3 regions of the Bradyrhizobium sp. B097 genome follow, and region 1 is predicted to be linked to each of the others. Evidence: predicted binding sites of a transcription regulator. Region 1 holds the regulator's gene; each other region holds the start of a gene.
The links. The regulator HrcA, encoded in region 1, represses chaperone genes, less so after heat shock. The targets are predictions, from matches to a motif close to GTTAGCACTCNCNNNNNGNGAGTGCTAAC.
Positions count from the first base shown of each region.

Region 1 (4,835 bases):
CTACCCGACCCTGCGCTGCAAGGACGCCGAGGCGATGATCGGCTGGCTCAAGACAGTGATCGGATTCACCGAGCACGTGGTCTACCGCGACGGCGGCGTGATCCACCACGCCGAGCTCGCCTACGGTTCCTCGATGCTGATGCTGGGGCAGAGCCGCGACGATGCCTATGGCAGGCTGGTCGGCGATGCCACCGGCCGCCGCACCGATTCAATCTACATCGCCGTCGACGATCCCGACGCCCTGCATGCGAAGGCCCGGGCGGCGGGTGCAAAGATCGAAATGGAACTGCGTGATACCGATTATGGCAGCCGCGATTTCGCCTGCCGTGACCCGGAAGGAAATCTCTGGAGCTTCGGCACCTATTGGCCGAAGGCTCATGAGAGGCCGCTGCCGTGAAGCCACGACAGCGCGCGCTCACAATTTCGCAATCAGGGTCGAACGGATCAGACCGTGATGTCGGCGCTCGGAGCGGCCTTGGCGCCGCCCTTGGAGACGCCGACCAGCGCCGGACGCAGGATGCGCTCGCCGATCATGTAGCCGGCCTGCACGACCTGCACCACCGTGCCCGACGGCACCGATGTGTCCGGCACCTCGAACATCGCCTGCTGGAAGTTCGGATCGAACTTCTCGCCGATCGGATCGAACTTCTTGACGCCGTTCTTCTCCAGCGCGTTGAGCAGCGAACGCTCAGTCAGCTCGACGCCTTCGATCAGCGCCTTCAGGCCGGGATCGGCGGCTTCCTTGGTCTCGGCCGGCACGGCGTCGAGCGCGCGCTGCAGATTGTCGGCGATATCGAGCACGTCGCGGGCGAAGCCGGTGATGCCGTAGGTCTTGGCGTCGGCAACCTCGCGGCGGGTGCGCTGACGGAGATTCTCCATCTCGGCCAGCGTACGCAGTGTGCGGTCCTTCGCCTCGGCGAGTTCCTTGGCCAGCGCCTCGGCCGATCCCGCCTCGGGGTCGTCAGGCATGATGTAGGGCTTCGAGACCACGGGCTCACCCGTCGGCGCCGAATTCTCGGTGTTGTCATTGGCCCGGTTCGGATCGGTCATGGCTTGCCTTCTCGAAAACTCGCGTCGGTTCAAATCTTGGGGATTGCTTGCCGGGATATCGTGCTTTGGGCGGCGAAAATCAAGCGCAACATACCGGCTTCGGGAACAAGGACCTCCGGCTTGGGTGGCGAAAACCCGTCAAATGAAAGCGAAATGCGCTCCGGTCAGCCGCCCAGCATCTTGCTGACGATGCGCGCGGCGTAATCGACGGTCGGAATCACCCGCGCATAGTTCAGCCGCGTCGGTCCGATCACGCCGAGCACGCCGACGATCCGGCCCTGGGCGTCGCCGTAGGGCGCGATGACGGTGGAGGAACCCGACAGCGAGAACAGCTTGTTCTCCGAGCCGATGAAGATCCGCACGCCCTCGCCGCGCTCGGCGCGGCCGAGCAGATCGATCACGCCACGCTTGGTTTCGAGATCGTCGAACAGCGACTTGATCCGCTCGAGATCGTCCAGCGCATGCAGATCCTCGAGCAGATTGGCGTGGCCGCGCACGATCAGCTGGCGGTCCTCGCTCTCGCCGCCGGACCAGCTCGCGATGCCGGCCGCGACGACCTTTTGCGTGAGCTGATCGAGCTCGGCGCGGTTTTGCGTCAATGCCGTCTCGAGCTCGAGCCGCGCTTCGGCCAGCGTCCGGCCACGGATCCGCGCATTGAGGAAATTGGTCGCTTCGATCAGGGCCGAGGAGGGAACGCCCGGCGGCAATGCCAGCACCCGGTTTTCGACCTGGCCGTCTTCGCCGACCAGCACGACCAGCGCCTTCTCCGGCTCCAGCCGCACGAATTCGATGTGCTTCAGCCGCGCATTCGACTTCTGTGTCAGCACCACCGCCGCGGCGCGGGTCAGCCCCGACAGCCGGGTCAACGCTTCGCCGAGCGCCGCCTCAACCGATTGCGCACGGCCGACCGCAGCAAGCTGGGTCTGGATCGATTGCCGCTCGGCCTCGGTGAGGTCGCCGACCTGCATCAGGGCGTCGACGAAGAAACGCAGGCCGAGTTCGGTCGGCAGCCGGCCCGCCGAGGTGTGCGGCGCATAGATCAGGCCGAGTTGCTCGAGGTCCGACATCACATTGCGGACCGAGGCCGGTGACAACGGTAATGCGATCAGGCGCGAGATATTGCGCGAACCGACCGGCTCGCCGGTCGCGAGATAGCTTTCGACGATTTGACGAAAAATGTCGCGCGAACGCTCGTTGAGCTGGGCGAGCCCGGCATGCGGCGCGATCAGGCCTATCGGATCGTGGTGCGTCACACTCCAGTCCTTCACAATTGCTGCCTAATCTGTCGCTCCCGGAGGCCGGTGACAAGCATGCATTCGGTCCCCCGGCACCGGACCATACCGGGGCCGAAAACCCTCGCCAAAACCCTTGCCGCTGCCCCTTCCCCCTCCTACAAGCACGCCCAACCCACTTTCTCGGAATTCTGGAGGATTTCCAATGCGGCCAAGCCGCCGTGCGCCCGATGAACTGCGTCCCGTGTCGCTGGAACGCGGCGTCGTCAAATATGCCGAGGGTTCCTGCATGGTGAAGTTCGGCGACACCCATGTGCTGGTGACCGCCACGCTGGAAGAGCGGTTGCCGCCCTGGCTGAAGGGCCAGGGCCGCGGCTGGGTCACCGCCGAATACGGCATGCTGCCGCGCGCCACCCTGGAACGCACCCGCCGCGAAGCCTCGGCCGGCAAGCAGGGCGGCCGCACGGTCGAGATCCAGCGGCTGATCGGCCGCTCGCTGCGCGCGGCCGTCGACCTCGAGGCGCTCGGCGAGCGCCAGATCACGGTCGATTGCGACGTCATCCAGGCCGATGGCGGCACCCGCACCGCCTCGATCACCGGTGCCTGGGTGGCGCTGGCCGACTGCATCAACTGGATGAAGACCCGCAACATGCTGAAGACCAACGTGTTGCGCGACAACGTGGCGGCGATCTCCTGCGGCATCTACCAGGGCACGCCGGTGCTCGATCTCGACTATGCCGAGGACTCAGAGGCCGATACCGACGCCAATTTCGTCATGACCGGCGACGGCCGCATCATCGAGGTGCAGGGCACCGCCGAGAAGACGCCGTTCTCGGAAGGTGAATTCCTGGCGCTGATGGCCCTGGCGCGCAAAGGTGTCGCGCGTCTGGTCGACTTGCAAAAGATCGCGGTGGCGTAGTCAGATTGGTCATGCACCGCCGAATCACCGGAAGGCTCGTCATCGCCACCCATAATCCCGGCAAGCTTGCCGAGATGCGGGAACTGCTGGCGCCGCACGGCGTGGAGGCGGTGTCGGCCGGCGAACTCGATCTCGCCGAGCCCGAGGAGACCGGCGACAGCTTTCGCACCAATGCGGCAATCAAGGCCATCGCCGCGGCGAAGGCGACGGGACTGCCGGCTTTCGCTGACGATTCCGGCCTCGTGGTCGACGCGCTCGACGGCGCGCCCGGGATCTACTCGGCGCGCTGGGCCGGCGAGGGCAAGGACTTCATGGCGGCGATGACGCGGATCGAGCGCCTGCTGCAGGAGCGCGGCGCCACCGCGCCCGACCGCCGAAGTGCACATTTCGTCTCCGCGCTGTGCGTGGCCTGGCCCGACGATCACCTCGAAGAGGTCGAGGCCCGCGCCGATGGAACCCTGGTCTGGCCGCCGCGCGGCACCGCCGGATTCGGTTATGATCCGGCCTTCCTGCCCGACGGATATACGCGGACCTTTGGCGAGATGAGCAGCATCGAGAAGCACGGCCTGCCGCCGCTCGGGCTCGGCCTGTCGCATCGCGCCCGCGCCTTCGTGAAGCTCGCGGAGATCTGCCTTGAGCCACGCTGAACGAGGAGCTTTCGGCGTCTACGTGCACTGGCCGTTCTGCCTGTCGAAATGCCCGTATTGCGATTTCAACAGCCACGTCCGGCACGCGCCGGTCGACGAAGCGCGCTTCGTGCGCGCGTTCGCCCGCGAGATCGAGACCACGGCCGCGCGGGTGCCGGGACGCGAGGTCACCTCGATCTTCCTCGGCGGCGGTACGCCCTCGCTGATGCAGCCGCAGACCGTCGGCGCGGTGCTCGATGCGATCGGCAAGCACTGGCAGGTGGCGCGCGACGTCGAGGTGACGCTCGAGGCCAATCCGACCAGCGTCGAGGCGACGCGCTTTCGCGGCTATCGCGCAGCCGGCGTCAATCGCGTCTCGCTCGGCGTGCAGGCGCTGGACGATGCTTCGCTGAAGGCATTGGGCCGCTTGCATACCGCGCGCGAAGCGCTCGACGCGGTTGCGATCGCGCGCTCCGCGTTCGACCGCTACTCGTTCGATCTGATTTATGCGCGGCCCGACCAGACGCCGCAGATGTGGGCCGACGAATTGAAGCAGGCGATCTCGGAAGCGGCCGAGCACCTGTCGCTCTATCAGCTCACGATCGAGGAAGGCACGCCGTTCTTCGGGCTGCATGCCGCCGGCAAATTGCAGACCCCGGATGAGGCGACCGCGCGCGCGCTCTACGACGTGACGCAGGAGGTCTGCGCCCGCGAGGGATTGCCGGCCTACGAGATCTCCAACCACGCCCGCGCCGGCGCCGAGTGCAAGCACAACCTCGTCTACTGGCGCGGCGAGCAATATGCCGGCATCGGCCCCGGCGCGCATGGCAGGCTCGACATCGACGGCGTCAGGCACGCGACCGCGACCGAGCGGCGCCCCGAGGCCTGGCTGTTGAACGTCGAGGAGCGCGGCCATGGCGTCGTCACCGATGACAGCCTCAACAGCGAAGAGCGCGCCGACGAATTTCTCCTGATGGGGCTGCGGCTCGCCGAGGGCATCGATCCCAG
Region 1 covers NZ_CP152412.1:9,217,817-9,222,651, forward strand. The annotation lists gene AAFG07_RS42425 (VOC family protein) at 1-397, shown strand, start outside; gene grpE (nucleotide exchange factor GrpE) at 445-1,050, opposite strand; gene hrcA (heat-inducible transcriptional repressor HrcA) at 1,215-2,303, opposite strand; gene rph (ribonuclease PH) at 2,488-3,201, shown strand; gene rdgB (RdgB/HAM1 family non-canonical purine NTP pyrophosphatase) at 3,213-3,848, shown strand; gene hemW (radical SAM family heme chaperone HemW) at 3,835-4,835, shown strand, end outside.

Region 2 (4,835 bases), 3.6 Mb from region 1:
CCCTATCTGGCGCAGCTCACGCGCTCCGAATTGTTTCTGGTGATGACCGGCGGCATGGCCGGGATCGCCGGCACCGTGCTGGTGCTCTACGCAACACTGCTGGCGCCGTTGATTCCCGATGCCGCCGCGCATTTCGTCATCGCCTCGGTGCTCGGCGCGCCGGCCGCGATTTTGGTGAGCCTGATCATGGTGCCGGAGACTTCCGACAAGCGCACCGGCGGGTCGCTCGACGATCCCGATGTTCAGGTGTCCTCGACGATGGACGCCATCGTGAAGGGCACCGCCGCCGGGCTCGAGCTGCTGATGAACATCATCGCGATGCTGCTGGTGCTGGTCGCGCTGGTGTATCTGGCGAACAAGATCATCGGCCTGCTGCCGGAGGTCGGCGGCGCGAAGATTTCGCTGCAACGGCTGCTCGGCTACGTGATGGCGCCGGTGTGCTGGCTGATGGGCCTGCCGTGGCCGCAGGCGATCACGGCGGGAAGCCTGATGGGCACCAAGACCGTGCTGAACGAGCTGATCGCCTATGTCGACCTCTCGAAGCTCGGCCCCGACGCGCTCGATCCGCGCTCGCGCCTGATCATGCTCTACGCGATGTGCGGTTTTGCCAACTTCGCGAGCCTCGGCATCATGATCGGCGGCCTCGGCATCATGGCGCCCGGGCGGCGCGACGAGATCAACGCGCTCGGGCTGAAGTCGGTCGTATCAGGGACGCTGACGACCTGCCTGATGGGCGCGATCGTGGGGATGCTGACGCAGCCGTAGCCCGGATGGAGCGAGTCCACCTCGTCATGCCCGGGCTTGACCCGGGCATCCATCGATCAACGACGACTCTTGCGAAGCTGGATGGATGGCCGGGTCAAGCCCGGCCATGACGGCCCGTGGCTACGCCTTCAACTCCACCGTCTTGAACTCGGCCGGCAGGATCACTTCCAGCAGTTCGACGTCGTCGGAGTAGTCCAGGATCATGTGCCGGATGCGCGGGGGCTGGGTCCAGGCGCTGCCCTCTTTCATCAGCGTCTCGCCTTCGCCTTCCATGTAGGTCTTCACCCAACCCTTGAGCACATAGACCATCTGGAATTCGACGTCGTGGAAGTGCAGCTTCGAGACCTCATCGGGGTTGCACGGTCCCTGCAACCGGATGACATGCGCCTGCGCGAGACCATGGGATGCTGCGGCAATGCCGAGGTCGCGGTACTTGGCGTAGGCGCGCAGCCCATCGGCCTTGAAATCCTCTTCGCGGTGATGGCTGATGGCGATGCGCTGCTTCGGCCGCGCCTTGCTTGCTGTCTTGGTCGCCGCTTTGGGCGCGCTCTTCTTGACCGCGGTGACGCGGCCCTTGGACTTGATGGTCTTGCGCGCGGAAGATTTCGCCGACGACTTCTTGGCGCCGGCGCCGAGCCCCGACCATTTCTTCTTCACCGCGGTCTTGGCTGCAGATCTCGATGCCGTCTTCTTGGCCATTGTTCGCCTCCCGTCTTTTTGTGACTGATGAAGGCTAACACAAGTCGCGCCGCGCGAGGTGGGCAAAGGCGCAGGCCGCGCCGCGCCCCTCTTGCCTTGCCCCCTTCAACGGATCAATGCAGCCGGAACACGCCGTCGACGGCGCGCAGCTCGGCCGGCTTGACCAGCTTGGAATGCGCCACCGTCACCGAGAACAGCGGGCCCTCGAGCTTTTCCTCCCAGAAGGCGAGGAAATCCCGCAGCGCCGGAAATTTCGGAAACAGGTCGTAGTTCTGCCAGACATAGGTTTGCAGCAGCGAGGGATGATCCGGCATCCGGTACAGGATTTGCGCCGTCGTCAGTCCATACCCCAGCAACTGCTTCCGGAAATCGTCGGAAACAACCCCACCAACTCGCGAGACCATGCCAACCTCCTGTGACGGAGCGCATTCACATGGCGGCCGACCCCCGCCGGACCACCGGCAATGGATGCGCTCACATGATACAAATGTGACGCACGCGACTAGCCCATCTCAAGCCTAAATGTTTAATAGGTTGTTGAAATTTCTTGCGTTAGCAGCAGCTTACCGCATCTGCTAATAGCTCCGGTGGGCCCCGATGACGGCATTAAGGATGCCGAAATGATCCTGGCAGCCGCCATTCGCGAGTGCCAATTTTTCTGCTAGAGCCACTTGCCCGCCGCCTAGGCTTGGCCTATCTCCTGCGCAGTCGGTCTGGCACTCGCCGGGCTGGACTGCTAACTCTCCAAAAATCTACAGCATCCGCAAACGTTTAGGAGGACTGCATGAAATTCCGTCCGCTTCACGACCGCGTCGTGGTCAAGCGTATCGACGCCGAAGAGAAGACTGCTGGCGGCATCATCATTCCGGACAGTGCCAAGGAAAAGCCCTCGCAGGGCGAAATCACCGCCGTCGGCCCGGGCGGCCGCGACGAAGCTGGCAAGCTGATCCCCATCGACGTCAAGGTCGGCGACCGCGTCCTGTTCGGCAAGTGGTCCGGCACCGAGGTCAAGATCGACGGTGAAGACCTGCTGATCATGAAGGAAAGCGACATCATGGGCGTGCTCGACGTCCCCGCTTCCAAGAAGAAGGCGGCCTAAGCGCCTCCTCCCTCCCAGGTAAACCTCTCAAGGAAAAATTCAGATGGCAGCCAAAGAAGTCAAATTCTCCGTCGATGCGCGCGACAAGATGCTGCGCGGCGTCGACATCCTCGCCAATGCGGTGAAGGTCACCCTCGGCCCGAAGGGCCGCAACGTCGTGCTCGAGAAGTCGTTCGGCGCTCCCCGCATCACCAAGGACGGCGTCACCGTCGCCAAGGAGATCGAGCTCGAGGACAAGTTCGAGAACATGGGCGCGCAGATGGTGCGCGAAGTCGCCTCCAAGTCCGCTGACGCGGCCGGCGACGGCACCACCACGGCGACCGTGCTCGCCCAGGCGATCGTGCGTGAAGGCGCCAAGTCGGTTGCCGCCGGCATGAACCCGATGGACCTGAAGCGCGGTATCGACCTCGCGGTCGAAGCCGTCGTTGCGGACCTCCAGAAGAACTCGAAGAAGGTCACCTCGAACGAGGAGATCGCCCAGGTCGGCACCATTTCGGCCAACGGCGATGCCGAGATCGGCAAGTTCCTCGCCGACGCCATGAAGAAGGTCGGCAACGAGGGCGTGATCACGGTCGAGGAAGCCAAGTCGCTCGAGACCGAGCTCGACGTCGTCGAGGGCATGCAGTTCGATCGCGGCTACATCTCGCCCTACTTCGTCACCAACGCCGACAAGATGCGCGTTGAGATGGACGACGCCTACATCCTCATCAACGAGAAGAAGCTCTCCTCGCTGAACGAGCTGCTGCCGCTGCTCGAGGCCGTGGTGCAGACCGGCAAGCCGCTGGTCATCGTCGCTGAAGACGTCGAAGGCGAAGCGCTCGCCACCCTCGTCGTCAACCGCCTGCGTGGCGGCCTGAAGGTCGCGGCCGTCAAGGCTCCGGGCTTCGGCGATCGCCGCAAGGCCATGCTGCAGGACATCGCGATCCTGACCGGCGGCCAGGCCATCTCGGAAGACCTCGGCATCAAGCTCGAGAACGTCACGCTGCAGATGCTCGGTCGCGCCAAGAAGGTGATGATCGACAAGGAAAACACCACGATCGTCAACGGCGCCGGCAAGAAGGCCGACATCGACGCTCGCGTTGCCCAGATCAAGGCGCAGATCGAGGAGACCACCTCGGACTACGACCGTGAGAAGCTGCAGGAGCGTCTCGCCAAGCTCGCAGGCGGCGTCGCGGTGATCCGCGTCGGCGGCGCGACCGAGGTCGAGGTGAAGGAGCGCAAGGATCGCGTTGATGACGCGATGCATGCGACCCGTGCGGCTGTCGAGGAAGGCATCGTCCCGGGCGGCGGCGTCGCCCTGCTCCGTGCTTCCGAGCAGCTCAAGGGCCTGCGCACCAAGAACGACGACCAGAAGACCGGCGTCGAGATCGTGCGCAAGGCGCTGTCGGCTCCGGCTCGCCAGATTGCGATCAACGCTGGTGAAGACGGTTCGGTCATCGTCGGCAAGATCCTGGAGAACAAGGCCTACAATTACGGCTTCGACTCCCAGACCGGCGACTATGCCGACCTCGTCAAGAAGGGCATCATCGACCCGACCAAGGTCGTGCGCACCGCGATCCAGAACGCTGCCTCGGTTGCCGCGCTGCTGATCACCACGGAAGCGATGGTTGCCGAGCTGCCGAAGAAGAACGCCGGCGGCCCCGCGATGCCTCCGGGCGGCGGCATGGGCGGCATGGACTTCTAAGTCCGGCCTCTCAAGGCAATTTACGGAATGCAAAACCCCGGCAGCGATGCCGGGGTTTTTGTTTTGGGCAGCTGACCGAGCACTTGTTGCAGCGCGCTCAATGTGGGTGATCTGCGCGACCTCGCGCCGGAGAAGGCACGCTGCTGTTCACGGCAGCATTCACTTATGCACAGCACTCCCCATAAACCCATGTTCGTTCGGGTTGACATTCTCAAAAAAAATTGTCGGCGAGAGTCGCAAACCGAACCGACAGTCTCGGCCTCGTCCCGCACAGTAAGCTCGGGACAGGATCGAAGTTCACTCAAAAATCTGAATCGAGCACGGAGCGTCTGCTCCCGTGACGCGGGCAAGCGTTGCGGAGAATGCTTGCGCTTGAGCGGGAGGCTATGCGGTGAACGAAAGCCAAATGAAAGTCACCGTGAAGGGCACGCGTCTCTTCGAGATGCCGTCGTCGAGCCACCCGTTCGACCAGACGGGCGTGACGAAAGCCCGCGAACCAGCCAGGAAACGATTTGCCGAGGTGCTTCGCCAAGCCGCCTGAAAAAGCGGCGTTCAACTCACATCGAGGATTCGTTTGAGGAGGAATCT
Region 2 covers NZ_CP152412.1:3,611,999-3,616,833, reverse strand. The annotation lists gene AAFG07_RS16810 (nucleoside transporter C-terminal domain-containing protein) at 1-765, shown strand, start outside; gene AAFG07_RS16805 (cupin domain-containing protein) at 886-1,464, opposite strand; gene AAFG07_RS16800 (usg protein) at 1,578-1,868, opposite strand; gene AAFG07_RS16795 (co-chaperone GroES) at 2,249-2,563, shown strand; gene groL (chaperonin GroEL) at 2,607-4,247, shown strand; gene AAFG07_RS16785 (hypothetical protein) at 4,654-4,788, shown strand.
Region 2: the regulator HrcA is predicted to act here: its motif matches at 2,177-2,205, upstream of AAFG07_RS16795 (co-chaperone GroES).

Region 3 (4,835 bases), 1.5 Mb from region 1:
CGCCGCCCGGCATTGCCGGTGCTGCGTCCTTGGGCAGTTCGGCGACCATGGCTTCGGTGGTCACCAGCAGGCCGGCCACCGAGGAGGCGTCCTGCAGCGCGGTGCGCACCACCTTGGCGGGGTCGATGATGCCCTTGTCGACCATGTCGACATAGTCCTCGGTCTGGGCGTCGAAGCCGAAGGTCTCCGACTTGTTCTCGAGGATCTTGCCGACCACGATCGAGCCCTCGACACCGGCGTTCTCCGAGATCTGGCGAACCGGAGCTTCGAGCGCCTTGAGCACGATGTTGATGCCGGCCTGGACGTCGGCATTCGGGTTGGTGAGACGGCCGACCGCCTTCTTGGCACGCAGCAGCGCCACGCCGCCGCCCGGCACGATGCCTTCCTGCACCGCGGCGCGGGTCGCGTTCAGCGCGTCCTCGACACGGTCCTTCTTCTCCTTGACCTCGACCTCGGTCGCACCGCCGACCTTGATGACGGCAACGCCGCCGGCGAGCTTGGCAAGGCGCTCCTGCAGCTTCTCACGGTCGTAGTCCGAGGTGGTTTCCTCGATCTGCGCCTTGATCTGGCCAACGCGGGCGTCGATGTCCTTCTTCTTGCCGGCGCCCTTGACGATCGTGGTGTTCTCCTTGTCGATCACGATCTTGCCGGCGCGGCCGAGCATGTTGACCGTGACGTTCTCGAGCTTCATGCCGAGGTCGTCGGAGATCAGCTGACCGCCGGTCAGGATCGCGATATCCTCCAGCATCGCCTTGCGGCGATCGCCGAAGCCTGGCGCCTTGACGGCGGCGACCTTGAGGCCGCCGCGCAGGCGGTTGACCACCAGGGTTGCCAGCGCCTCGCCCTCGACGTCCTCGGCGAGGATCAGGAGCGGACGGCCCGACTGCACCACCGCTTCCAGCACCGGCAGCATGGACTGCAGGCCGGTCAGCTTCTTCTCGTGCAGCAGGATGTAGGCATCCTCGAGCTCGGCGGTCATCTTCTCGGCGTTGGTGATGAAGTAGGGGCTGAGATAGCCGCGGTCGAACTTCATGCCCTCGACGATGTCGACCTCGGTATCGAGCGACTTGTTTTCCTCGACGGTGATGACGCCCTCGTTGCCGACCTTCTGCATCGCCTGCGCGATCATCTTGCCGATCGCGGCATCGCCATTGGCCGAGATGGTGCCGACCTGGGCGACTTCCGAGGAGGAGGCGACCGGCTTGGCGCGCTTCTCGATGTCCTTGATCACGGCGGCGACCGCGGTGTCGATGCCGCGCTTGAGGTCCATCGGGTTCATGCCGGCGGCGACCGCCTTGGCGCCCTCGCGGACGATGGCCTGCGCCAGCACGGTCGCGGTGGTGGTGCCGTCACCGGCGGTGTCGTTGGTCTTGGAAGCGACCTCGCGCAGCATCTGCGCGCCCATGTTCTCGAACTTGTCCTCGAGCTCGATCTCCTTGGCGACGGTGACGCCGTCCTTGGTGATGCGGGGAGCGCCGAAGCTCTTCTCGATGACGACGTTGCGGCCCTTCGGGCCGAGCGTCACCTTCACGGCATTGGCGAGCACGTCGACACCGCGCAGCATGCGGTCGCGGGCGTCTCCGGCGAATTTTACGTCCTTGGCAGCCATTGATTTGAACTCCTGTCAGTATTTTGAACGAGCGGCTGCAGCTTCCTGAACTCGTCATCGCCGGGCTTGACCCGGCGATCCATCTTTCGAAGTGCGATGGATGCCCGGGGCAAGCCCGGGCGTGACAGCGGAGCGAGCGCCGCGTTTCTCGAATTGGTCGTGGCCTTACGCCAGCACGCCCATGATGTCGGACTCCTTCATGATCAGGAGCTCCTGGTTGTCGAGCTTGACCTCGGTGCCCGACCACTTGCCGAACAGCACGCGATCGCCGACCTTGAGGTCGATCGGGATCAGCTTGCCGGCCTCGTCGCGGCCACCCGGGCCGACGGCGACGATCTCGCCCTGGGACGGCTTTTCCTTGGCCGAGTCCGGAATGATGATGCCGCCCTTGGACTTCTCCTCGGCATCGATACGCTTGACCACGACGCGGTCATGCAGTGGGCGGAAGGTGGATTTAGCCATGACGTTCCCTCTTGGAGGCTCGGTTTCAGGTCCGGTTCATCGAGACCGGCGTTGAATGCCGGTCCGGTCGGCGCCAGGCAGGACGCCCGGCGCATTTAGCAATCGTGGTGCAAGAGTGCTAATTGTGCGCCGGGAAATATGGCTTGGCGCAGTTTCTGTCAAGCAAACGGGTTAAGGCCTTGGTGAGGCCAATATAGGATGGTGGACCGGAAACCAAATCGTAGCGATGACGTAATTTTGTCAGACGTCATTGCTCCGCCTTAAGTTTTACGCTTGGCTGCATGACGGGTGCGGCCGGGAGATAGTTCGGGGGATGCATATGATCAGGTCACTCAACGCGCGATTGGTCGCACGGTTCGCGGCTGTCTCGGCGCTGACGACACTTTTGGGGGCGTGCGGCAGCATGAGCCTGCCGTCGTTGTCGTCGAACCCCGAGCCGGGGCACGTCGAACCGGGCGTGGCCCCGGAGATGCCGGCGAGCATCCGCCCCGACGAGATCGTCGGCCGCTGGGGCCTCGCCTCGTTCCAGAATCCCGCCGACCGCGCCCGCACCGAGGCCGCCGCACGCGGCCAGTGCAAGCAGCCTTACGTGATCGGCGCCGGCCAGAACGGCGGTGTCATCATGCATCTGGCCGACCAGGCCACCCCGCAGGAACTGCGGCTGAAGGGTTCCCCGAGCGGCAAGAACTATATCGGCCCGCCCGGACCTGTGCCCGGCGAGCAGGATCGCGAGATCATCTCGTTCGACGGCCGGGTCTTGATCACCCGCTTCGTCGACAAGGACGCTGCCACCCGCTACGGCAACATGGTCTACGTCCGCTGCGCGCCGCGGGCGTGACGGCGGGACTTCGAGCTATCTGCTGATCTAGTGCCGCATACGCGGTGCACCTCTCCCCTTGTGGGAGAGGTCGGATTGCATCGCCAGATGCAATCCGGGTGAGGGGTCTCTCTCCGCGAGTCCTACTCTCGTCGGAACACGCGGTGACAACCCCTCATCCGGCGCCGTAGCCGATGCCAAGGCATCGGCGTCCTTCTAGAAGACGGCGGCCAAAGGCCGCCTATGCCACCTTCTCCCACAAGGGGAGAAGGGAAGGGGTGCCAGTGGTCAGGGTCATAAACAAAAACGCCGGCCCCTGAGGCCGCCGCTTTCGTCTTGATCCGACAAATCTCAGTTGAACATCGCGTCGATGTCGTCCTGCGAGGCGTGGCCGGCGTCGCCGTCGAGCTTCGGGCCGTTGAGCAGGCGGGCATCGCCCTCGCGGGTGTCGACGATCGGCGGGACGTGGGTCTTGATCGCGTCGACGCCGCCCCAGATGTTCATCATCTCGTTGATGTGCTGTTCGATGAACTTCATCGTCTGCATCACCTTGCTGATGCGCTGGCCGGTGAGGTCCTGGAAGTTGCAGGCCTCGAAGATCGAGACCACGCGCTCCTGAATATCTTCGCTGAGCCGCTTCTGCTGGTCGGGCGTGACGTTGTTGGCGAGCGCGGTCGCGGCCTGGTCGATCGCTTCGACGGCTTCGAGGATCTGCTGGGTGGCCTGTTCGGTGCCGCCGACCACGGCGCCGAGCTCGCCATTGACCTTGGCCATCTCCTCGCCATTGAAGCTCTTGCCGTGCAGCACGGCGATCTCGCGCTTGGTGCGGCTGATGGCGTCGTGGATCAGGTCGAGCTCGACCTTGAGCTTCTCGCACTGTTCGACCTGCGCGCGGTAGGTCTCGAGCAGCGCGTGCGTCTCGGCGACTTCGCGGGCGACGGCGGCATCGACGCTGTCGCCGGTGCGCTGCGCGGGTGCTGCGGCCATCTGGGCCCGGATCGAGCGAAGCTCGGCCATGATCTCCCGATGCATCGGACCGAGTTCGGCGCCGCCGGCAACTTCCGGCTCCGGCATCACGACTTCGCCCATGGCCTGCTCAACACGAAAACGCTTCCGCTTCACTGACATGATTTCATTCCCGCCCCTTCACTGCAGTCCGTTCTAGCGAGAGGTGATTTAACGTCAGGTTCACGCGGGAACAGTTTGCGCCGATGGCGCGAATCGCCGCGATACCGGCGATTAACCATGTCGCCGCGGCATTCACGCAAAATAAACGCTGTCCGGCAAAACCGCGCTGCAATGCCGACGTGGTGAATCGAAACGGCCGATCCGTTTACCAAACCGATGCGGTTTTCATTGCTTATTGACCACGTGCAACGGCGCATGGCGCTCCGTCCACGTCATACGTCACGACGAAACCAGTACAGAGTACGTCGATGTTCAGGAAAACCACGCTTGCGCTGCTCGCCGGCGCTTCTTCGCTTATTGCTGTTCCCCATCATGCCATGGCGATCGACGCGTCGGCTCAGCCCGAGCCCACCGTGATCTACGCCAACCAGGGCGCACCGCAGCCGCCGATGCGCACCGCCTACGTGCAGCCGCAGCGCTCCAACATGGGCGGCGGCTTCATCGAATTCCTGTTCGGCGATGCGCCGTCGTCCCAGGGTTATTCACCGCAGCCGATGTATCAGCAGCAGCCGGCCTATTACGGCAACCGCCAGGGGCTGCCGCCGATGGATCCGCAGCAGCAGATGATCCGCCAGCAGGAAGAAGCTGCGGGCGATCCGACGCAGCGTCCGTTCGATCACAGATATGAAAAGCAGCTGGTTGATTACAGCGGCAAGGAAGGCGCCGGCACCATCGTCGTCGATACGCCGAACAAGTTCCTCTATCTGGTGCAGGGTGACGGCCGCGCGCTGCGCTACGGCATCGGCGTCGGACGGCCCG
Region 3 covers NZ_CP152412.1:7,764,307-7,769,141, reverse strand. The annotation lists gene groL (chaperonin GroEL) at 1-1,609, opposite strand, end outside; gene AAFG07_RS35690 (co-chaperone GroES) at 1,775-2,071, opposite strand; gene AAFG07_RS35685 (hypothetical protein) at 2,391-2,909, shown strand; gene AAFG07_RS35680 (protein phosphatase CheZ) at 3,240-4,016, opposite strand; gene AAFG07_RS35675 (L,D-transpeptidase family protein) at 4,325-4,835, shown strand, end outside.
Region 3: the regulator HrcA is predicted to act here: its motif matches at 2,166-2,194, upstream of AAFG07_RS35690 (co-chaperone GroES).